Regions from separate parts of the Pseudoalteromonas sp. SR44-2 genome, predicted to be linked through region 2. Evidence: predicted binding sites of a transcription regulator. Region 2 holds the regulator's gene; the other holds the start of a gene.
The links. The regulator FliA, encoded in region 2, starts transcription of late flagellar genes. The targets are predictions, from matches to a motif close to CTAAAGNTNNNNNNNNNNNNGCCGATA.

Region 1: a site for FliA is predicted at 7,266-7,292, ahead of pomA (flagellar motor protein PomA). Genes of this name have one in related genera too.

The regions. Positions count from the first base shown of each region.
Region 1 covers NZ_JACJDW010000059.1:426-10,435, forward strand. Annotated here, with positions in the region: gene H5115_RS19595 (tetratricopeptide repeat protein) at 463-1,320, opposite strand; gene H5115_RS19600 (M20 family metallopeptidase) at 1,432-2,742, shown strand; gene H5115_RS19605 (DNA topoisomerase III) at 2,811-4,751, opposite strand; gene H5115_RS19610 (hypothetical protein) at 4,802-5,302, opposite strand; gene H5115_RS19615 (flagellar motor protein MotB) at 5,516-6,436, opposite strand; gene pomA (flagellar motor protein PomA) at 6,439-7,206, opposite strand; gene H5115_RS19625 (exodeoxyribonuclease VII small subunit) at 7,528-7,770, shown strand; gene ispA ((2E,6E)-farnesyl diphosphate synthase) at 7,773-8,660, shown strand; gene dxs (1-deoxy-D-xylulose-5-phosphate synthase) at 8,766-10,010, shown strand, end outside.
Region 2 covers NZ_JACJDW010000012.1:45,246-59,617, forward strand. Annotated here, with positions in the region: gene flhB (flagellar biosynthesis protein FlhB) at 1-1,054, shown strand, start outside; gene flhA (flagellar biosynthesis protein FlhA) at 1,127-3,238, shown strand; gene flhF (flagellar biosynthesis protein FlhF) at 3,260-4,741, shown strand; gene H5115_RS09365 (MinD/ParA family protein) at 4,734-5,594, shown strand; gene H5115_RS09370 (RNA polymerase sigma factor FliA) at 5,621-6,331, shown strand; gene cheY (chemotaxis response regulator CheY) at 6,372-6,755, shown strand; gene H5115_RS09380 (protein phosphatase CheZ) at 6,773-7,546, shown strand; gene H5115_RS09385 (chemotaxis protein CheA) at 7,562-9,781, shown strand; gene H5115_RS09390 (chemotaxis response regulator protein-glutamate methylesterase) at 9,840-11,003, shown strand; gene H5115_RS09395 (flagellar motor protein) at 10,996-11,760, shown strand; gene H5115_RS09400 (flagellar motor protein MotB) at 11,762-12,721, shown strand; gene H5115_RS09405 (ParA family protein) at 12,734-13,504, shown strand; gene H5115_RS09410 (chemotaxis protein CheW) at 13,508-14,299, shown strand; gene H5115_RS09415 (chemotaxis protein CheW) at 14,324-14,372, shown strand, end outside.

The DNA of each region.
Region 1 (10,010 bases), on a different contig from region 2:
AGCGTTATTTGCATAAAATAGTAATTAAAATTAAGCCCCAAGCAAGCACACACGATAAACACAAGTTACCCACAAGACCCTGTTGATAACTCTTGTTTTTACATAGATAAACCATACTAAAGCTATTAATTAAAACCTTAAAAATGCAAAAAGCACCTTGTGTAGGTGCTTCTCAAAAGTAATAGTTATTAGAATCTAGGGTCTGTTTATCTTTCAAGGTTAAATTTGCAGCAGCCTGTTTGGTATTCAGGCAAGGCAGAGCCTATGTAGTGTGGTTACTCCCCATAAATAGGCGATAACGTAGCATTAATGCCAAACAGGCGCTGCCCAAAGGGTTCTTCCTAGGGGCTATTTACTCTTTGTTACTCGGTTTTTACTTAGCCCACTAGGTTACAAATCTCGCGCCGCGATTAAACACCCCCCTAGTTTGAACAAATTTTAATCTGCAAAGAGCAACAGACCCTAGTATAAAATACTATATAACTTGCGGCGATACTTAGCTGCGAGTGCGTCGCCATCAGGTAAAGAGGCAATAATGGCTAAAAAGCTTGGTTTTGCTTCGTTGAAGTTCAGATCTTTTTGTAGAACTGTAAACAGTACATCCAATGCCTCTTCTTTTCTGCCTGCTTCATTAAGTAAAATACTGAGCTCTTCTTTTAGTTCTAAGTCATTTGGATACTTTTCTACTTGTTGTTGCTTTTCTTTAATCTCTGGTGAGTCTTTTGCTTCAAGCGCGGCTTCGCATTTTGCTTTAATATTATTAAAGTAAGCATCTTGCTCTTGTGCACCTATTGTATTTATAAGCGCTTGCGCTTCATCTACCTTGTGAATTTGAATACATATGTCTGCTAGCACTAACTTGATACGTGCATTACCGCTGTCTATTTCATAAGCTTGCTTTGCATAATTAAATGCAGCATTTAAATCTGACTTTAATAACGCTTGCTTTGCTTGCTCTAACAGTAAGTCTTGTTGCGCAGGTAAATGCTTTGCTAGGGCTTCGCGTATTTGCGCTTCGCTTTGAACACCTGCAAGTAAATCTACTGGTGCGGAGTCTTTTAATAATACAAGCGTAGGCAGTGTTTGCAGACCAACTTGTTGCGCAAGTTGAGAAGCGAGTGCTTGTTCTGCATCGCAATCTAGGTTTGCTACTACTATATAGCTTGCATATTCTGCTGCTACTTTATCTAAAATTGCAGCCTGTCCTATACAGTCAGGACTTTGAGGAGAGAAAAAGTTAAGCAACACCAATTTTTGTTGTGATGTTTCACCGAGTACTTGTTGAAGGTTTTGCGCATTAATACTAACTATGTTGCTCATTGAATTGATTGCCATATTCGTCTATTTAGGTTTTTATATGGTGGTGAACATAATAATTACAAGTCATATACCTAAATCACTCGGTATACATATTCAACAATAAGGGAAAATATGAAATTAACTTACCTAAGTGCAATACTTTTATTAGCAAGCCGATTAGTACAAGCAAATGGACTCGATTTGAATTTAAGCAAAGCCATGCCAGCTATTGAAAAGTTTTACCTCGACTTACACCAATCCCCAGAGCTCTCTTATCACGAACAAAAAACAGGTAAAAAGATAGCAGATAGATTAACTCAGCTGGGTTTTAAAGTAACAAGTAATGTAGGTGGCTTTGGTGTAGTTGGTATTTATAAAAATGGTGAGGGGCCGACAGTAATGATCCGCACTGATACTGATGGCTTACCTATTATAGAGCAAACAGGAAAATCCTATGCCTCAAAAGTCAAAGTAATAGATGAGCACGGTGCAAAAGTAGGTGTAATGCACGGCTGTGGCCACGATATCCACATGAGCTCTTTTATTGGAACTGCAGAGCAGTTAATTGCTCATAAAAAACAGTGGCAAGGTACATTAATGATGGTTGCACAGCCTGCAGAAGAAGTAGGTGGGGGTGCTAAAGCGATGTTAAGCGAAGGACTATTTAGTAAATATGCAAAACCTGATCATATAATTGCTTTACATGTAAGCGCTAGCGTCCCCGCTGGTAAGGTATCAATGAAAAATGAATACACGATGGCAAGTGTAGATTCTGTCGATATTACAATTAAAGGTAAAGGTGGTCATGGTGCTTATCCGCATACAACTATAGACCCAGTGGTTATAGCTGCACGCACTGTACTTGCTTTGCAAACAATCACAAGCCGAGAGCTTTCACCGCTTGAGCCATCTGTTATTACAGTGGGGTCTATTCATGGTGGTTCAAAACATAATGTGATTTCGGATGAAGTAAAACTACAACTCACTCTCAGAAGCTATAACCCCGATGTAAGAAGCGCTCAAATAGCTGCAATAAAACGAATCACCGCAGGTATTGCACAAAGTGCTGGATTAGATGAATCAAGCTACCCTGTTGTATATGTACATGAAGATGAATCTATTCCGTCTACTTATAATAACCCTGCACAAACAGACATTGTTAGAAACTCTATTGCCAGCGCAATTGGCGATACTAATGTACTTGAAACACAAGCTGTAATGGCAGGTGAAGATTTTGGCCTATACGGACGCACCGATGAAAATATCCCTATTACCTTATTTTGGCTAGGTGGTGTAAACCAAGCACAATATGTAGATTCGATAAAAACAGGTGAGGTTCTCCCTTCCCTACACTCTAGTAAATTCGCACCTGATTATAAAGTTGCCATTCCTACTGGAATAAAAGCAATGAGTAACGCTGCTGTTGCCTTATTTAATAAGTAACCTAAGTTTAGGTTAAGTAATACCAATTCAACATTAAGTAATATGGTTTAATAAAAAAAGCTCTGTTGCTAACTAGCAACAGAGCTTTTTTTATAACTCGACTTTTTAAAGGTCGCTTTTCCACCTCGTTTAGCAAAACGTTTTTTAGGTGAGCTTTTTGGTAACTTCGCAAATGCATTGCTATCGCAGTTTGCTGCTAATTGAACAAACCCATTTAGGTCAGCAAGTAAAGGCTGTAAAAACTGCTGATAACTCATTGCCTGCTGTGCAATATCACCTAAGCTCGACTCCCACTTTGCGGTTAAATCAGGACTCGCTAAACCTTGTGGTAATACGCTAATAAGAGCAAGTCCCGTTTCGGTCGCTCTAATTGACTTACCTTCACGTTTTAAAAAACGCCGCTTAAATAGCAACTCGATTATTCCCGCACGTGTTGCCTCCGTACCTAAACCATCGGTGTCTTTTAATACTTTTTTAATTTGTTGATCTTTAACATAACGACTAATACCGGTCATCGCAGCCAATAATGTAGCATCGGTAAAATAAGCAGGGGGTGATGTATGCTTTTCGACTACTTCGCCTTTATCACAAAAAAGAGGCATACCTTTTGTTAAAGGAGGTAGCGAGGCTTCATCTTTTAATTCAGATTTACCCATTAACACCTTAAAACCCAAGCTTACATCTTGCTTTGCATTTGCCTTAAAAAGCCCACCTGCAATAATGACCTCAGCTTTAGTTTCGTTATATATATAGTCGGGATAAAACTGAATTAAGTAATGACGGCTTATTAATTGATATACCTTTGCTTCATCACCGCTCAAACTCGTTGACTTTAACTGCTTAGCCGTAGGCACAATGGCATGATGGGCAGCTACTTTTGAATCGTTAAAACATTTACTACGCTTTTTTACATCAGCCCCGTTTACTAATTCACTACTTTGCCCCCCATTAGCACTTATTGCCTTTAAAATAGCAGATGCTTCTTGATGGTGATCTTTAGGTAAATAACGATTGTCTGAGCGTGGGTAAGTTATTAATTTATGACGTTCGTAAAGCATTTGGCAAATATCCAATACTTTTTGAGCTGGCATACCAAATGCTTTAGCCGCATCGATTTGTAGTGCAGATAAATTATAAGGTAATGGAGCACTTTGCTTTTTTTGTTTTTGGTCGAGAGAAGTAAGCTCAGCACTTTGCTTTGTAATACGTGAAGCAACATTTTCTGCAAGAGCTTTGTTAAGTATTCGCCCTTCTTCATCTTGATGTGGCTCACATGCTTTGCTTGGCACCCACTTAGCTATGAATGGTTGATTATCTGGAGTAAGCAAATGCGCCAATACATCGTAAAAAGGCTTAGATACAAAGTTCGCTATTTCGTTATCTCTATTAACAACAAGACCTAAAATAGGGGTTTGTACTCGCCCTACCGAAAGCACATTACCAAACCCTGCTTTTTGCCCAGCTAGTGTGTATGCACGTGTTAAATTCATACCAAATAGCCAATCCGCACGAGAGCGCGCTAAAGCAGATACACTTAACGGAACAAAATCTCGATTAGAACGCATTGCGCCCAATGATTTCTTTACCGCCGATAAGTTTAAATCACTAATGAGTAAACGTTGCGCACTTTGTTTTTTAGCCTGACTTATTTTAGCTTCTTCTATTACTTGGTCGACCAGAAGCTGGCCTTCACGGTCTGGATCGCCAGCATGAATAAGTTGTGAAGCTTGTTTAATTAATTTTTTTAAAACAGTGAGCTGTTTGCGAGTTTTGGTTTTGGCTTTTAACTTCCACTGCTCAGGTATTATAGGTAAGTGATCAAACTGCCACTTTTTAAAGCGCTCATCGTAATCATCGGGCTCTGCTTGCTCAAGTAAGTGCCCTATACACCATGAAACACAATCACCATTAGCTACTTCTATATAGCCATCATGTTTTTTATGTGGTTTTGGTAAGGCATCGGCAATTGCTCTGCCTAATGATGGTTTTTCTGCAATGTAGAGTTTCATGGGAGCCGCTCACTCACTGTTCATATAAACAGTAGTTTAGCACAGCTATTTTAAAGGTGGGGAGTTTTATCTTTTGCCCTAAAACTACCTTGTTTAGTGAAAAGAATAATTAGAGGTAAATAACACACAACAACTGTGGCTATGTTGATAAATGGTATTAGAGTCTGATAAACAGCAGTACTGTAAGCTAAATCCCATAAATGACGATCAACTAAGCGGAATAGTTGCAATATAGGTGCACCAATAACTACCAATTGACCAATAGCACATTGCCATAGGTACACTTTATCTTTTATCCCCCAGTAAGCGATAAGTGCCATCCAAATAATATCTGTTAGCGCCCAAACTAAATAACGATAAATATAAATGTCATCAAACCCTCTTAGGCTTGAAGCAGTTAGGTTACCAAAGAGGAAAAAAGCTGCGGTCAGTAATACAAATCGAAAGGCTAGGCGATCTTTAAATACAAAAAATATAAAAATAGCTGGGCTTAGCATTAAAACCCAGCTTTTACTTAAAATACTAACAATATACAAAAACCATTCAGGCAAAACACTCAGCCTTACTTTGTTTTTTTATCGTCATCTGTACCATCACCATTACCTGGCATGCCACAATATTTATTGATTATTTTCACAGAAACTCCATCACACATGTTAAGGAAATGTACTTTAAGCTAAAACAATAGGATTGCCAAGGTACTTAAACGAACAAAGTACCTTAAAGTGAAACTTATTCAATAAGCGATAGCGTCAAGCTCTAGCTTAACGCACATCAATCGGATCAGACTCTTTAGCCTTACCTTGTAGAATTGATATTTCTACACGACGGTTTCTTCGGCGGTCTTCATTTGAATCGTTTGGTACAAGTGGGCGAGTATCGGCGCGCCCTACTACCATCATGCGGTTTTTATCAAACCCTTGCACTGTTTGTAGTTCGCTTGCAACTGCTACAGCACGCTTTGACGATAAGTCCCAATTATTAATATATAACTCGTTTGAAACCTGAAAATCATCGGTATGCCCCGAAACAGTAATTTCGCCAGGTACATCTTTTAGCAGCTCACCAATATCTTGAATAATAGGTTTAAATTTAGGTTGTAAAAACGCACTACCCGAGGGAAATGAGCCATTCTCTCTAATACGAATAATTATTTGCTGCCCTAAAGATTCAAGTTCAATTGCACCATCTATTATTTGCTTTTCAAGCTGCTGCGCGATTTTTTTAACGAGCTCGTTAGTTTGTTCCTGATCGGCTGCTGAAGTTGCTTGCTCTGACGATTGCTCTTGAGAAGTGCTACGAGATTCTCCACCACGTTTGTCCCCGCGTTGTTCTTGCCTGCCGCCAGCTGAGCTTTCATCTCCAGCCTGAAACTCTAACATTTGTTGAGTCATTTCTACTGTTTGTTGTTGAATAGTTTCTATTGGAGTGGGTTCTGGTTTGCCTGGGGTAAACTCCATAGCAATAACAGAGGTACCTTTAGGGATATCTTTTACTTCAATTTTATTCTGCACACCAAAAGCAAACTTCATAGAGCCCGCAATTTGTTTAAACTTAAGTACATCCATTTCTGAAAACGCAAGCAAGAGTACAAAAAAGCACATTAACAGTGACATTAAATCGGCAAACGTTCCCATCCATGCTGGTAGGCCTGGTGGTGGGCATTTGCACTCTTGATCAGACATAATTACTCCTCGGTATCCACTTTACGTTTAGATTCAGCTAAGTAATTTTTCAAAATACCTTCGATTACTTTTGGATTTTGGCCATCTTGTATACCTAAAATAGCATCCAAAATTAAACGCTGATTCATAGCCTCTTCGTCTTTACGCAGTTCAAGTTTTACCTGAATAGGAATTGCCACAACATTGGCTAAAAACGCACCATATAAAGTTGTTAAAAGCGCTACCGCCATTGCTGGGCCAATTGCTTTTGGGTCATCCATGTTAGATAACATTGCAACTAAGCCAATTAGAGTACCAATCATTCCCATTGCTGGTGCAATATCGGCTAATGACTTAAATAAGCCTGCGCCCATTTCATGTCGAGTCGTGGTTAAAGAGATGTCTTTTTGAAGTGTGGCGCGAACAACATCTGCGTCATGGCCATCAACAAGCATGTCGACGCCTTTGCGCATAAATGGATTTGGGATTTCAGCTTCTTCGAGTGCTAAAAAGCCCCCTTTACGAGCTGAATCAGCAAGCTCTACTGCTTTTTCAATAAGTTCTTCTGGCGTTTCAATTTTAAACATAAACGCTTTAGCAACAACTTTACCTATACCCAAAAACTGCGACATGGTGAAATTTGATAAAACAATAAAAAGTGAACCACCAAATACAATTACACTAGAAGGAGCATCGGCAAACATAGCCATTTCACCGCTACTACTCATAAACATAGACATGACTATTAAGCCAATTGCGCCTAGGATCCCGATTATGGTTGCTAAATCCACATTTCCTCCAGAAGTTTCATGCTTAATGGCCTTATCATAAACTTTTATTATTAACTGCTTATCGGCAACATATTGAATTGCTTAAGCCATTTTTATAAATAAACATAAAAAGCAGCCTTTAGCACTATTTTAGATCAAGTTATAAGGGCTACCTAATTATCAATTGATTTATTAAACTAACAGACCGCTATTAAGGCTTTATTAATACACTTGAAATATAATTTAACGTTATAAAGGTAAAAAACCAATATCATCCTTTGACCTAGTTTAGCATTCCCCCTAAAATTGACCCCTAAATTTATTATGTAAGCTGAAATAAAGATGGCGACTAAAAAACCTGAAAACTTAAGTTTCGAACAAGCACTAGAAGAATTATCTACAATCGTTAGTGACATGGAACAAGGTGACTTATCGCTTGAGCAATCGTTAAAGCAATTTGAGCGTGGAATTGGATTAGCAAGTGCTTCATCAGGTAAATTACAGCAAGCAGAACAAAAAGTATCAATTTTGATGGGGAATGGCGAAAAGTCAGTTCTTACGAATTTTGATAATGATATGGAATAGCTGTGAGCATAAATAATTATATCGAACGTGCTCAAAAAGATGTAGTAGCGACCTTACAACAGCATTTTAAACAGCCTCTCGATACTGAAGAAACAGTCAAGAACGCCACCCAGTATGGATTATTTAATGGCGGTAAAAGATTACGTCCATTTTTAGTTTATGCCACAGGTAAAATGCTCGGTGCAAACCAGCAAGACTTACATGTACTTGCAGCTGCAATTGAGTGTATCCATAGCTATTCGCTAGTTCATGATGATTTGCCCGCTATGGACGATGACGACTTACGCCGTGGCCGCCCTACTTGCCATATAGAATTTGGCGAGGCAAATGCAATTTTAGCCGGTGATGCCCTACAAACACTCGCCTTTGAGCTTATTGCGAATCACAAATTTACATGCTCGTCGCAAACACAAATAAAAATGATTGCTACGCTTGCCAACGCATCAGGCCTTGAGGGCATGGTAGGCGGACAAGGTCTTGACATAGCAGCAACAGATAAAGTAATTACCGTACAAGAGCTTGAGCGAATACATAAGCTAAAAACCGGAGCTTTAATTAATTGCGCAATTACACTTGGTGCACTGTGCAGCGAAAAGGCAGATCAACAAACCTTAGAAAATTTAAGCATTTTTGGGTATGCTATAGGGCTGGCGTTTCAAGTACACGACGACATTTTAGATGTTGAAGGCGATACGGTTACTTTAGGTAAACCACAAGGCTCCGATATTGCCGCGAATAAAGCGACATATCCGGCGTTATTAGGTATGCTAGGCGCTAAAGAAAAGGCGCAAAATTTAATACAACAAGCCCATGAAGCGTTGGCAAATATAGATGCTGACACAACACTTCTTGCGTCGCTAGCAAATTACCTAATTGAGCGTGACCACTAATTTTTGCTCATACGTATTGCAATTAGCACTGACATTATTACTCAACATTAATTATTCGTAAAAGCTTTGAATGAATTAATGTTAGCGAAGGATATATATAAAACCATGACACTTGATAGTAGCAAGTATCCATTACTTAATTTGGTTGACGAGCCAGCCCAATTGCGTGACTTAGCGCAAGACAAACTCCCTGCATTTAGCAATGAGCTGCGCGATTATTTACTCAACTCAGTATCGCAAAGTAGCGGTCATCTAGCGTCTGGTTTAGGGACGGTTGAACTAACCGTTGCGCTACATTATGTTTATAACACTCCAGACGATCGCCTAGTTTGGGATGTGGGTCACCAAGCTTATCCACATAAAATCCTTACAGGTCGTCGCGACCAAATGCACACTATTCGCCAAAAAGACGGTTTGCACCCTTTTCCTTTTCGCGATGAAAGCCAATACGATACGTTTAGCGTAGGCCATTCAAGCACCTCTATTTCAGCTGCCTTAGGTATGTCTATTGCCGCCCAAAAAGAAGGCAAAGGTCGAAAATCTGTAGCCATTATTGGTGACGGAGCTATCACCGCAGGCATGGCATTTGAAGCGATGAATCATTTAGGTGATGTAAAATCAGACATGCTTATTATTTTAAATGATAACGAAATGTCGATTTCAGAAAATGTTGGCGCATTAACAAATCACTTTGCCCGAATTTTATCAGGTAGCTTTTATACTAACATTCGTGAAGGCAGTAAAAAGTTACTCTCAGGTGTGCCTCCGGTAAAGCAACTTGCCAGTAAAATGGAAGAGCACATTAAGGGCATGATGATCCCGGGGACCTTCTTTGAAGAATTAGGCCTAAATTACATAGGCCCAATTGATGGTCACGATGTAAACATGCTTGTAGATACATTACGTAATATGCGTAATTTAAAAGGCCCACAGCTTTTACATATAAAAACGCAAAAAGGTAAGGGCTACAAACCGGCTGAAGCCGATCCTATTGGCTACCATGGTGTACCAAAATTCGACCCAAGCACAACTAGCCTGCCTAAATCTAAACCTAGCGCTGCTACTTTTTCAAAAGTTTTTGGCGATTGGTTATGCGACATGGCAAAGCAAGACAGCAAGTTAATGGCTATTACGCCAGCAATGCGCGAAGGCTCTGGCATGGTACGTTTTTCTAAAGAGTTTCCAGATCAATACTTTGATGTGGCCATTGCAGAGCAGCATGCAGTTACTTTAGCGGCTGGTTTTGCTTGTGAAGGTTTAAAACCTGTTGTTGCTATTTACTCGAGCTTTTTACAACGTGCGTATGACCAATTAATACATGATGTTGCACTGCAAAACTTACCTGTATTA
Region 2 (14,372 bases):
AATAGCACGCTCAAAAGAGTTAGGTACCATGTTTGTACTTATTTTTTCGGCTATATCGCTTTTGATGTATGGTCCTGAAATTGGTAAAGGTTTATACAATGTAATGGGCCGAACCCTTAGCTTAAACCGCAACGAAGCTTTTGATACCACTAAAATGTTTGCCGTGTGGGGAGAGGTTGCAGACGCGTTGATGTTTCCTATGGCTATGTTTGTGTTAATTATCGTTTTGGCTGCATTTATTGGTAATACGTTACTCGGTGGTTTTAACTTTAGCTGGGAAGCTGCTGCACCTAAAGCAAGTAAAATGTCGCCAATGAAGGGCTTTAAGCGGATGTTTGGCCCGCAAGCGGCTATTGAGCTTGTAAAGTCACTTTTAAAATTTGGTTTAGTAGCAAGTTTTGCAGTGTTTTTAATTAATACTTATTTTGATGAAATACTGCATTTAAGTTTAGAAAGTGCGCCGGGTAATATTATTCATGCCTTAGAGATTTTAGGGTGGATGTTTTTAGGCCTTTCGTGCACTTTAATTGTTATTGCCGCCATTGATGCACCATTTCAAAGTTACAACCATAACAAACAACTTAAAATGACAATGCAAGAAATTAAAGATGAGTATAAAAATTCTGAAGGTGACCCACAAATAAAAGCGCGCATTAGGCAAACACAAAGGCAAATGTCGCAAAACCGCATGATGCAAGATGTTCCTGACGCTGATGTTATTGTTACCAACCCAACTCACTACTCTGTAGCATTAAAATACGACACGGAGCGCGCAGGTGCGCCTATAGTTCTTGCTAAAGGCATTGATGAAATGGCGATGCAAATTCGAAAAGTAGCAATAGGGAATGAAGTACCTATATTAGAATCCCCCATGTTGACCCGAGCGCTTTATCATACGGCTGAAGTAGGAGAGCAAATACCCGATCAGCTATTTACCGCAGTAGCGCAAGTTTTAGCGTATGTATTTCAGCTTAAGCGCTTTAATAAAGGGCGCGGTAAACGTCCAACTAAGCTCAATAAAAAGCTGCCAATCCCCGATGCCTACAAGTATTAAACCGTTAACTGAGTAACTTGGAATAGTTATTGCAAATTCTACGTAGTGTCAATTTTTTGAAATTGTAGAATTATGAGTTTTAAAGCGGTATTACAACAACTTAACAGAGACAAAAAAGACTATGCCAAAGGGGTAGGTACACCTTTGCTTGTGCTTGCTGCCTTGGGAATGGTGATTTTACCACTACCGCCATTTTTACTCGATATCCTTTTCTCGTTTAATATTGCTCTCGCGTTAGTGGTTTTACTTGTAACTGTTTACACGATGAAGCCAGTTGAATTTGGTATTTTCCCCTCTGTATTACTAATCGCTACAATTATGCGATTAGCACTTAACGTTGCCAGTACTCGAGTTGTATTACTTGAAGGCCATAATGGTGGTGATTCTGCCGGTAAAGTAATTGAAGCGTTTGGCTCAGTTGTTATTGGTGGTAACTACGCTGTTGGTTTGGTTGTGTTTTTAATCCTGATCATTATTAACTTTGTAGTAATTACTAAAGGTGCTGGCCGTATTTCTGAGGTATCTGCGCGTTTCACCCTTGATGCAATGCCGGGTAAACAAATGGCAATTGACGCCGATTTGAACGCAGGCTTTATCAGCGCAGAACAAGCGCGTGACCGCCGCGAGGAAGTAACTCGCGAAGCTGATTTTTACGGCTCAATGGATGGTGCGAGTAAATTTGTAAAAGGTGATGCGATTGCAGGTATTGTTATACTGATCATCAATATTGTTGGTGGTTTATTTGTCGGTATGATCCAGCACAATTTGAGTTTTGGCAATGCAATGGAAGTATATACATTACTTACCATTGGCGATGGCTTAGTTGCTCAACTCCCTTCTTTACTGCTTTCAATTGGTACCGCGATTGTTGTAACACGCCAAAATGAGTCGCTCAATATGGGGGACCAATTTAAGAAACAATTAGGTAACGAAAAGTCACTCTTTATTGCATCTGGTATTTTGATCATCATGGGCTTAGTGCCTGGTATGCCGCATATTGCTTTTTTAAGTTTAGGTGCGTTACTGGGTTACTTAGCTTACTACACTCAGCAAAGTAAATTAAAAGCTGCTGCGGCAGAAGCTGAAGAGGCCGCTAATGGCGGAAGCGTTGCAACGGGTGTTGCTAATAAACAAGAACAAAAAGAACTAGGCTGGGATGACGTTCAGCAGGTTGATGTAATTGGCTTAGAAGTCGGTTATAGATTAATTCCGTTAGTGGACCAATCACAAGGTGGTGAGCTACTTAATCGTATTAAGGGGGTGCGTAAAAAGCTTTCTCAAGAGCTTGGTTTTTTAGTACCGCCGGTACATATACGCGACAATTTAGAGCTTGACCCTAACGCTTACAGAATAACATTAATGGGGGTTTCAACCGGTGAAAGCGAGCTTAAGCATGGCGACGAGCTAGCGATTAATCCAGGACAAGTATTTGGTCCAATTAAAGGGGTTGAAACAAAAGATCCTGCGTTTGGCCTTGATGCCGTATGGATCAAGCCTGATCAAAAAGATGAAGCACAATCACTAGGTTATACCGTTGTAGATTCAGCCACGGTAGTTGCCACTCATATTAGCCAGTTATTAACTAACAGTGCAGCGTTATTACTAGGGCATGAAGAAGTTCAAAACCTACTTGATATGCTTGCTAAAAGCCATCCTCGCTTAGTGGAAGGACTAGTACCTGATGTATTGCCATTAACTGCTATTGTAAAAGTACTACAAAATTTATTAAACGAAGGCGTGGCTATTCGCGATATGCGCTCAATTGTTCAAACCCTTGTTGAGTATGGCCCACGTAGTCAAGACCCTGATGTATTAACGGCTGCAGTGCGTATTTCACTGCGTAGATTAATTGTTCAAGATGCGGTGGGAATGTCATCAGAAATCCCTGTCATAACCTTGGCGCCTGAGTTGGAACAGATGTTGCATCAGTCATTACAAAATGCAGGCGATGAAGGTGCCGGTATTGAGCCAGGACTTGCAGAGCGACTTCAAGTGTCATTGACACAAGCGCATCAAAATCAAGAAATGGCCGGCGAACCTTCTATATTGCTAACGTCAGGAATGTTACGCACTGTGTTATCTCGTTTTGTTAAGTACACCATTCCAGGATTGAGAGTGATGTCTTATCAAGAGGTACCAGACGAAAGACAGATCAAAATTGTAAGCTCGGTAGGCCAACAATAAGATTTTAACAGGGGTTGAATCATGAAAATTAAACGTTTTTTTGCTAAAGATATGCGCACAGCACTTAAAGAAGTTAAAGATGAGTTAGGTGTTGATGCGGTTATTATGTCAAATAAAAAACTGGCTAACGGTGTAGAAATTGTAGCGGCAGTTGATTATGACAAAGCAGCCCCTAAAGTAGCAGCGCAACCGCAACGCCCTGCAGAGCCGCGTACACAGACGCCACAACAAAGCATGCATAATTTTGTAAAACCAGAGCCACAGCGTGCCAAGCCTGAGCCTCAAGCAAAAGTTGCTGACAGCCTACAAGCATTATTAGAGCGTCAATCACCGCGTCCTCGTTCTCCTGAGCTTGCATCAATGTTTTCACAATCGGGTATTGATACTACTGATAACTATCAAGAACCTAATATGGGGCAGCGTACTAAAAATATGTTTGCTCCTGAAGCTTCTGCGCCAGTTCGTCCACAAACTCAAGCGGATAGCTTAGGTTTTGATGATTTAGACCGCGACTTTGATGATTTAGATAGCCCAGTAACCACTCGCCAACAAGCACCTAATAATGAAAGCGAAGAAATGACAACAATGCGTGAAGAAATGAACGCAATTCGTCAATTACTTGAGCACCAAGTATCAGGCTTGATGCAACAAGATATGGCGCGTCGCGATCCAACACGCGCTTGTATGGTTGACCGTTTAGTCGGTATGGGTATCGATAAAGAAGTAGCACAGCAAATGGCATGTTTTGTACCTGATGATGTGTCTCGTAAGCAAGGTTGGAAAGCATTGTTAACTATGGTCGAAGATCAAATGCAAACAACCAATAATGAAATACTTCGCCAAGGTGGTGTATATGCGTTAGTGGGTCCAACAGGTGTGGGTAAAACAACGACTGTTGCTAAGCTTGCAGCTCTAGGCGCACAAAAATATGGTGCCGATAAAGTGGCGTTAATAACCACTGATACATACAGAATTGGTGCTTATGAACAACTTGCAACATATGGTCGTATTATTGGTTGTGGTGTTAAGCAAGTTAAAGATGCTAATGAATTAGCTGAAGTTTTATATCATTTACGAAATAAACGTCTAGTATTAATTGACACAGCAGGTATGAGCCAGCGAGATTTACGTTTAACTGAGCAATTAAACACGTTAATGCGTAACCAACGTGTAGATATTCGCAGCTACTTAGTACTTAGCGCGACAGCACAAATTAATGTATTGCAAGAAACTGTACGTCACTTTAAAAAAGTACAGTTAAGTGGCTGTATTTTCACTAAGTTAGACGAATCATTAAGTTTGGGTGAGATTATTAGTATTGCGATTCAAAATCGCCTTCCAATAGGGTATCTTACTAATGGTCAACGAGTACCAGAGGATATTCGTGTTGCAAATGCTGAGAAACTAGTTAAAAAGGCTGAGCAATTATATTTAAAAAGAACAAAAGAACAACATTCAAGGCACCAAGCAGTGGCGCCAAGCACAGTAGGGATGTATGATTAACACAGTATTAGATCAAGCAAGCGGCCTGCGCAAAATGAGTCAAAACAATAACAACGGCGTAAAAGTTATCGCTGTAACCGGTGGTAAAGGTGGAGTAGGGAAAACAAATGTTTCTCTAAATACAGCTATTGCGCTTGGGCAGCAAGGTAATCGAGTATTAGTGCTGGATGCTGACTTGGGTTTAGCAAACTGTGATGTGATGCTTGGTTTACGTGTAGAGCGTAACTTGTCACATGTCTTATCTGGTGAATGTGAGCTTGATGAAATTTTAGTTGAAGGCCCTGCAGGAATTAAAATTGTACCCGCTACATCGGGTTCGCAAAGTATGGTTGAATTATCACCATCTGAGCATGCTGGGCTAATTCGTGCGTTTAGCGAATTGAATACCGAATTTGATATTTTAATTGTAGATACAGCTGCTGGTATTTCAGACATGGTACTGAGCTTCTCGCGTGCAGCGCAAGATGTAATGGTTGTTGTATGCGATGAGCCGACATCAATAACCGACGCTTACGCACTTATTAAAGTATTAAGTCGTGAGCACGGCGTTTATAAATTTAAAATTGTTGCCAATATGGTGCGCAGTATGCGTGAAGGCACTGAATTGTTTGCAAAGCTATCTAAAGTTACCGACCGCTTTTTAGATGTATCAATGGAGCTAGTAGCAACGGTTCCTTATGATGAAAATATGCGCAAAGCAACACGTCGTCAAAAAGTAATAGTAGAGCTCTTTCCAAATTCGCCAGCCGCTCTTGCGTTTAAAACGCTGGCAACAAAAGCAGTTAAATGGCCAATACCCAACCAACCATCTGGGCATTTAGAGTTTTTCATTGAGAAACTAGTAAACGGTTAATTATGACAACACTGGTGAATAGAGCTATGGGATATCAATCAACACAAAATTTAAATGTGATTGTTGAGAAGCATGCATCACTTGTTAAAAAAGTGGCATGTCATCTAATTGCTCGATTACCACCTAGCGTTCAACTTGATGATTTAATTCAATCAGGAATGATAGGCTTAATAGAAGCTTCGAAAAACTTTGATGCAACAAAAGGCGCAAGCTTTGAAACTTTTGCAGGTATTCGTATTCGCGGTGCTATGCTTGATGAAATGCGCCGTGGTGATTGGGCTCCTCGTTCAGTTCACCGTAAAAACAGGCAAGTTGCAGAAGCAATTACTGAGCTCGAAAGTAGTCTGAACCGCGAACCAACGGACATAGAAGTTGCTGAAAAACTTGAAATTTCGCTCAATGAGTACCATCATATTTTAAATGATGCGAATACGAGTAAAATATTAGGCATTGAAGACCTTGGTGTAGATGAGGATGTTATTACTCCTGTAGGCCAAGATTTAGCACAAGATAAACCTTTTAATAATGTTAAAAATGATAGGTTTAATGAGTCTTTGCTAAGTGCAATTAAGTCATTACCAGAGCGTGATGCAATGGTGCTTTCTTTGTACTACAACGATGAAATGAATTTAAAAGAAATAGGACATATACTCGATGTAAGTGAATCGCGTGTAAGTCAGATACATGGTCAGGCGATGATTAAGCTTAAAGCTAAAATCAATGACTGGATAAATTAGTAGTAAGTAAACAAAGGTTAATACCTCACTGGGGGATGTTTTGGATAAAAACATGAAAATTCTTGTAGTTGATGATTTTTCAACGATGAGACGCATTATAAAAAACCTGTTACGTGACTTAGGTTTCACTAACGTTCAAGAAGCTGATGATGGGTCTACAGCTTTGCCTATGTTGCAAAATCAAGTGTTTGATTTTGTAGTTACGGATTGGAATATGCCTGGAATGCAGGGTATTGATCTTTTAAGAGCAATACGTGCGGACGAGAAGTTAAAACATATCCCTGTATTAATGGTAACGGCAGAAGCTAAAAAAGAACAAATAATAGCTGCGGCGCAAGCTGGCGTGAATGGTTATATTGTTAAGCCATTTACGGCTGGAACATTAAAAACTAAATTAGAAAAAGTATTTGAACGCTTAGGCTAATGATGGGGGAGAGGCTTATGCCAGCACCAGCTGCGCCTCAAATAACGTTAGAACAAGCTCGTCAGCTCGTTGTTTTTTTAGAAAATGATGAGCAAGACAAAGCAAATCAGTTGATTTTAGAGGCTGCTTCTAAAGAGCAATCTGAATTATTTGCTGAAGTTGGAAAGTTGACTCGTCAACTGCACGAAGCCCTTAAAAGTTTTGAGCTTGATACTCGCTTAACTGATATAACGACAGATGCGATTCCAGATGCTAAAAAGCGGCTTAATTATGTTATAGAAATGACAGAAAATGCGGCTAATAAAACAATGGATGCAGTGGAAGCGAGTCTTCCTATAGCCCAACAGTTAGCGGACGAAATATCTCATATCAAACCTACATGGGATCGTTTAATGAGCCGCGAGATTGAGCTTGGTGAGTTTAAGCAACTTTGCCATAGCATCGATAAGTTTATGAACAACTCTCATCATAAGACTGATGAGCTTCAAAGCTTAATGACAAATGTACTAATGGCTCAAGACTATCAAGACTTAACAGGTCAAGTTATTCGCCGTGTTATTGAACTTGTTAGGGAAGTAGAAGAAAGTTTACTGCATCTTTTAACTGCGTTTGCTGAACAAGACGACACTAACAGCACCGCGAATAAAGTAGAACAACAAAAAATAAAAGAACCAGTTGCCACACAAACTTTAGCAGGTCCTGAAGGCCCTATTATTGATAAAGAATCGCGTAATGATGTTGTATCTGATCAAGATGAAGTTGATGATCTTTTATCAAGTTTGGGCTTCTAAGAGGAGAGTAACTGCATGTTTGAAGTCGATGAAGATATTTTACAAGACTTTCTTGTAGAGGCTGGAGAAATCCTAGAGCTTTTATCTGAACAGTTAGTTGAGCTGGAAAATAATCCAGAAGATACCGAGTTACTAAACGCTATATTTAGAGGTTTTCACACTGTAAAAGGTGGTGCAGGCTTTTTAGCTATGACAGAACTTGTTGATGCTTGTCACGGTGCTGAAAACGTATTTGATTTACTACGTCAAGGCGTGCGAACAGTCAACTCAGAGTTAATGGATGTTATTTTACAAGCACTAGACACCATTAATGAGATGTTTGCGACTATCCAAAACAGAGACAAGCCTGAACCTGCAGATCCTGAATTACTTCATACTCTTCATATCTTAGGTCTACCTCCAACAGAAGCCAAAGCCACTGAAGCCTCTTCACAAACAGAGGTTGAACAACCTCATAATGAAGTGGTGGATACACCGGTAGCTGATGATGAAGATCCGTTTGCATTTGATGAACTATTTAGCGGAGCGCCTTCGATTAGCGATGCTGAAATAGATGAAATCACTGAAGACGAATTTGAAAGCTTACTTGATGAGCTACACGGTAAAGGACAAGGTCCTGCAGTTGAAAAACCAGTAGCAAGTAGTAGTGATTTTAGTGGTGATATTACTGATGATGAATTTGACAGCTTATTAGACGAGTTACATGGTGTTGGCAGTTTTGGTGAAGTTACGAGCAAACCTGAACAAAATGATGCCAATAAAACACCTGTAGAACCAGCTACACCAGCGGCAAATACAGTTAATTCATCAGATGATGAAATTAGTGATGACGAATTTGAAGCGCTTCTTGATGAACTTCATGGTAAAGGCACTGCTCCTAAATCGATAGAAAGTGCGCCAGCTGCAAAACAACCTGAACCTGTTTCACCGCCAGCTAAACAAGTGAGTGAACCAGTAAAAAAAGCTGCGCCAGCTAAAGCTCCTACTCCAAAACCAGTTGAAAAAGCGCCAGAGAAGCCAGCAGCTAAAGCACCACCAGCAGCAGCTCCAAAAAAATCAGCGCCACCAGCTGCAGAAACCACCGTTCGCGTAGATACAAAACGACTCGATCAGATTATGAATATGGTTGGTGAGTTAGTTCTTGTACGAAATCGTTTGGTTAGTTTAGCGACTAACTCAGACAGTGAAGCGATGGGTAAAGCAATCTCTAACTTAGATGTAGTGACTGCGGATATTCAAGGTGCGGTTATGCAAACGCGAATGCAACCAATTAAGAAAGTATTTGGTCGCTTCCCTCGCGTTGTACGCGACTTAGCACGTAGCTTAAATAAAGATATTGATTTAAAGCTTATTGGTGAAGAAACCGATCTAGATAAAAACTTAGTTGAAGCACTTGCCGATCCGCTTGTGCATTTAGTTAGAAACTCAGTTGACCATGGTATTGAAATGCCCGCTGTCCGTGAAGCTGCAGGTAAGTCTAGAACAGGTAATGTTACTTTATCAGCGTCTCAAGAGGGCGACCATATTTTGCTAACCATCAAAGATGATGGTGCAGGTATGGATGCTGAAAAACTGAAAAAAATTGCAATTAGTAAAGGCGTACTCGATCATGACCAGGCGAGTCGACTTTCTGACACCGAAGCATATAACCTGATTTTTGCACCTGGCTTTTCTACAAAAGAAGAAATATCTGATATTTCAGGCCGTGGTGTAGGGATGGACGTAGTTAAAACTAAGATCACGCAACTTAATGGCTCAGTAAGCATTCAGTCTGAACTTGGTGTCGGTACTATTTTAGAAATAAAAGTACCACTTACCTTGGCTATATTACCGACATTAATGGTCATTGTTGGCGCACAAACATTTGCGTTACCACTGGCTGGTGTTAGTGAGATATTCAATTTGGATTTAACGAAGACGAATGTAGTTGATGGGCAATTAACAATTATTGTGCGTAAAAAGGCGATACCGTTATTTTACCTTGAGCATTGGTTAGTAAAAGGCTCAGATCGTTCTCAGCGAAAATCTAAAGGTCACGTCGTTATTGTACAAATTGGTACGCAACAAATTGGTTTTGTTGTTGATTCATTAATTGGCCAAGAAGAAGTAGTGATTAAGCCGCTTGATGCGTTACTTCAAGGAACGCCAGGTATGGCAGGCGCTACAATAACTTCGGATGGCGGCATTGCACTGATTTTAGACGTTCCAAACATGTTAAAACATTACGCAGGCTAATAATAAAGTAGGTATATATTTAATATATACCTACGCATAAATTTAATAAGAGAGCTAAATGGCCGTTAAAGTTTTAGTTGTTGATGATTCAAGCTTTTTTCGCCGTAGAGTAAGCGAAATCCTTGAGCAAGATAGCGATATACAAGTTATAGGCTTTGCTGTTAATGGCAGAGAGGCTGTTGAGAAAGCAGCTCAATTGCGTCCTGACATGATCACCATGGATGTCGAAATGCCTGTGCTTGATGGTATTAGCGCAGTTAAAGAGATAATGGCGAGTAACCCAACTCCTATCTTAATGTTTTCATCACTTACACGTGATGGTGCAACAGCAACGTTTGATGCGTTAGATGCTGGCGCAATGGATTTTTTACCGAAAAAATTTGAAGATATTGCGCGCAATAATGAAGATGCAATTAAGCTTTTGCAAAGTAAAGTAAAAGATATAGGGCGAAGACGTTTACCGCGAACATTTAGAGCGGCAACACCAGCTAAACCAGTCATTTCAACTAAACCAACAAGTTCACTTTCGCAAAGAGCAAGCACGTCAACAACTCAAATCAAGCAGCCTGATAGAAGCTTTCAAAGAGCTGCGCCTGCTGCATCGACAAGTTCAAATGTTGCCTCAATGCGAGCAAGTGGAAAACAATATCAACTTTTAGCTATTGGTACTTCTACAGGTGGTCCTGTTGCTCTGCAAACTATATTGACTCAATTGCCTGCTAATTTTCCTCACCCTATTTTACTGATTCAGCACATGCCCGCTGCATTTACACCTGCGTTTGCAGCGCGCTTAAACGGTTTGTGCCAAATAAAAGTGAAAGAAGCACAACAAGGCGATCGCTTACAACCAGGAACTGCTTATTTAGCGCCTGGCGGGCAGCAGATGATGGTAGAGGGGCGTGGAGCAAATAGAACGCTGCGCGTATTTGAAGATCATAGCGAGAGAATAAGTTATAAACCAAGCGTAGATGTAACGTTTGCTAGTGCAGCTAAAACGTACCAAGGTGATGTACTTGCTATTGTTTTAACAGGTATGGGCGCTGATGGTCGTGATGGTGCAAGAATGTTAAAACAAACGGGGGCAACTATTTGGGCACAGGATGAGAAAAGCTGTGTCGTTTATGGAATGCCCCAAGCAATTGCTAATGCGGGGCTTTCAAGTGAAAGCTTAGCATTGAGCGATGTTGCAGCGCGTATAATGAGAGAGGTAGGTTGTGGATAAACTCTCAATATTTGGACTATTGGTAGCACTTAGTGCAATAGGTCTAGGTTATTCTTTAGAAGGCGGTGTTGTTTCAGCTTTATTTAATGGCCCTGCGCTTATTATTGTACTAGGTGGCACGCTTGGCGCTGTTATGTTGCAAACCTCTGCTAGCACATTCAAAAAGATGCTAAATATGAGCTCGTGGGTTTTTTTTGCACCACAATACGATATTGAAGACGCAATAGAGCAAGTTAAACGATGGTCTCATAAAGCACGTCAAGAAGGTTACTTAGCGCTTGAGAATGAAGCCTTAGCTCACCCAGATGCGTATGCAGCAAAAGGTTTAAGCTTACTTGTCGATGGCTGCTCAGAGCAAAAACTACGTGACACGCTTGAAATTGATTTACTGCTAGAGCGCGATCGTTTGCTTGAAGCCGCGCGTGTTTATGAAGCAATGGGGGGTTACAGCCCTACCATTGGTATTTTAGGTGCGGTGCTTGGCTTAATACAGGCAATGTCGTTTATTACCGATCCACAAATGCTTGGCGCCGGCGTTGCAACGGCATTTATTGCGACCATTTATGGTGTTGGTTTAGCTAATTTATTGTTTTTACCTATGGCAAATAAGTTAAAACAGCGTGTAGAGCAAAAAATGCTTTACCATGAAATGCTTGCTGAAGGCGTTATTGCAATAAGCATAGGTGAAAGCCCAGTAAATATAGAATTAAAGCTTGAAGCCTATCGTGTAGAGCGCCCTAATTTAGTGGACGAATAACATGTTACGCCGACGACTTCGTCACTCTGCTGCTAAAAGTCAACATACCGAACGTTGGCTTGTATCGTATGCCGATTACATGACTATTATGTTTGCTTTTTTTGTGGTTCTGTATGCGATAGCGATTAATAAAGAAGAACAATTCCAAATATTGTCAGATTCCCTTGAACAGGTTTTTGATAAGTCAGCTCGCCAATACTCCCAGCAAGGTGAAGGTGTCAACGGTAATGGAATATTGACAGATAGAGTGACACCTGAACAAGAAGTTCTTTATGGCGAAAGTATATTAAAAGAAGAGCAAGGTCCTGAGCTACTCGACGGCCAAAGTGATACAAGCAACATCCAGCAAAAGTATTTAGGCAAACCTCTTGATAGTTTATTAATTAAATTACAGTCAGCGCTTATTGATGAAATCCGTGATGGAGAAGCCAGTTTAGAGCTTAACCAAGATTGGCTGATTATAGAGCTAAGCTCAGGTATGTTATTTTCAAGTGGTAGTTCAGTTGCACACTCTCGAGCAAAACAGGTCGTCAAGATTGTTAAAGATATTATTGCACCAGTAGATAACTATGTAAGAGTACGAGGTTATACTGATGATGAAAGTATTCGCAATGAAATATTTCGCTCAAATTGGGAACTGTCGGTAGCTAGAGCCACGTCAATTTTAGTAGAGCTGGAAGCATTAGGCATTAATTCAGCTAGAATGGCGATAGAAGGTTATGGCCAATATTCACCTTTTGCAAGTAACGATACAGAACAAGGGCGCGCAGAAAATCGTAAAGTTGTTATCGCACTTTCTAAGTATGGATTACCGCCAAAACAAGAGGTTAAAAGTGACGGGCAAGCTGATGAGCCTGCAGTGATTGAACCTGAAATTGAACTTCCTTCAGATGACGATACAATAAAAATAATTCGTTTGCCTCATGGTGGTATTCGCATAACAACGCGCAATGAACAGTAATTAGGATGTAATGTGAAGATTTGGACTGTCGCTAATCAAAAAGGAGGGGTTGGTAAAACAACAACCGCAGTGAGCCTTGCCGGTATTTTGGCATTACAAGGTAAACGTGTGTTGCTTATAGATACAGACCCTCATGCGTCACTCACTTATTACTTTGGCATTGACTCAGAGGATTTAGAAGTCAGTGTGTACGATATTTTTGCCCGTGGTACAAGTATGCAAAGTGAAGAGATACTCCAAGCTTTGTGTCCATCAACACTTCAAAACCTGGATATTTTACCTGCGACTATGGCAATAGCTACACTTGATCGAAGTATGGGTAATAAAACAGGGATGGGGTTAATACTAAAAAAAGCGCTTGCAAAAATTAGCGAACATTACGATTATGCCATTTTAGATTGCCCTCCAGTTTTAGGGGTGTTAATGGTCAATGCGCTTGCAGCAAGTGAGCGAATTTTAGTGCCAGTGCAAACGGAGTTTTTAGCACTCAAAGGGCTTGATAGAATGATGCGTACTATGGATTTGATGCAATCCTCTCAAGCAAAAGATTATCAATATACTATAATTCCTACCATGTACGACAAACGTACCAAAGCATCGTTAGAAGCATACAAAACATTGCAAAGTACATATGGTGATAAAGTTTGGCCAGGTGTGATACCGGTGGATACCAAATTTAGAGATGCAAGCTTTGCACAAAAAGTACCTGTAGAGTATTGTCCTCGCTCGCGCGGTGTATACGCATATAAAGCACTGCTAGAATATTTAATTGAACAAGGTTAATGAATGAGTAAGCAATTGTTTGCTAATGAAAAAGTAATGAAACAATACCTCGGGGCTTTGTTATGTGAAGATGAGCCTGTAGATAACCTTGAGCCAGTTGCAAAATTACTTGAGCAAATCCCAGATGATTCACAACAGCATATTCATTCAAAACCTAAAGAACAATTAAAAGCAGCAGAGAGTACATTTGATAATGACTTGCTCAATGTTGAAATTGAGCCAATAGCTGAGCCAGCGTTTGAAACTGAAAAAGTTAATGAAGTGGTTGACGAGGAAGTAATAGCACCTGCAATTACTACTATAGAAAAGCCAGAGCTGGAGATTGTAACTACTAGCCAATCAGACTATTTTGATGGTGAATTTCAGGCATTGTTTTTTGAAGTTGCTGGCTTGACCTTGGCTGTGCCATTAAAAGCACTTGGTGGAATACATCAATTAGGTGAAGTAAATCATTTGTTTGGTAAGCCGAAATGGTTTAAAGGCGTTATGCTCAACAGAGAAGAAAAGCTTAATGTTGTTGATACTGCGCGTTGGGTTATGCCAGAAAAATATGATGATAAATTAGAGGCATCTTTAGATTATCAATATTTGATTACACTAGGTGATAGCCAGTGGGGTTTATTAGCTGAAAAGTTGATAAATAACATTACATTGAGTAAAGAAGATGTAAAATGGCGTACAAATAAAAGCAAGCGCCCATGGCTTGCTGGCGTTATAAAAGAAAAAATGTGTGCTTTGATAGACGTAGATAATTTAAATATATTATTAGAGAAAGGCTTAGATAGCCGTCAGTAGTAATGACCATTACGGGGTAATAGCATGAATCAAGATAAATTACTGTCAGCAAATAAAAACGCAGATAATAACG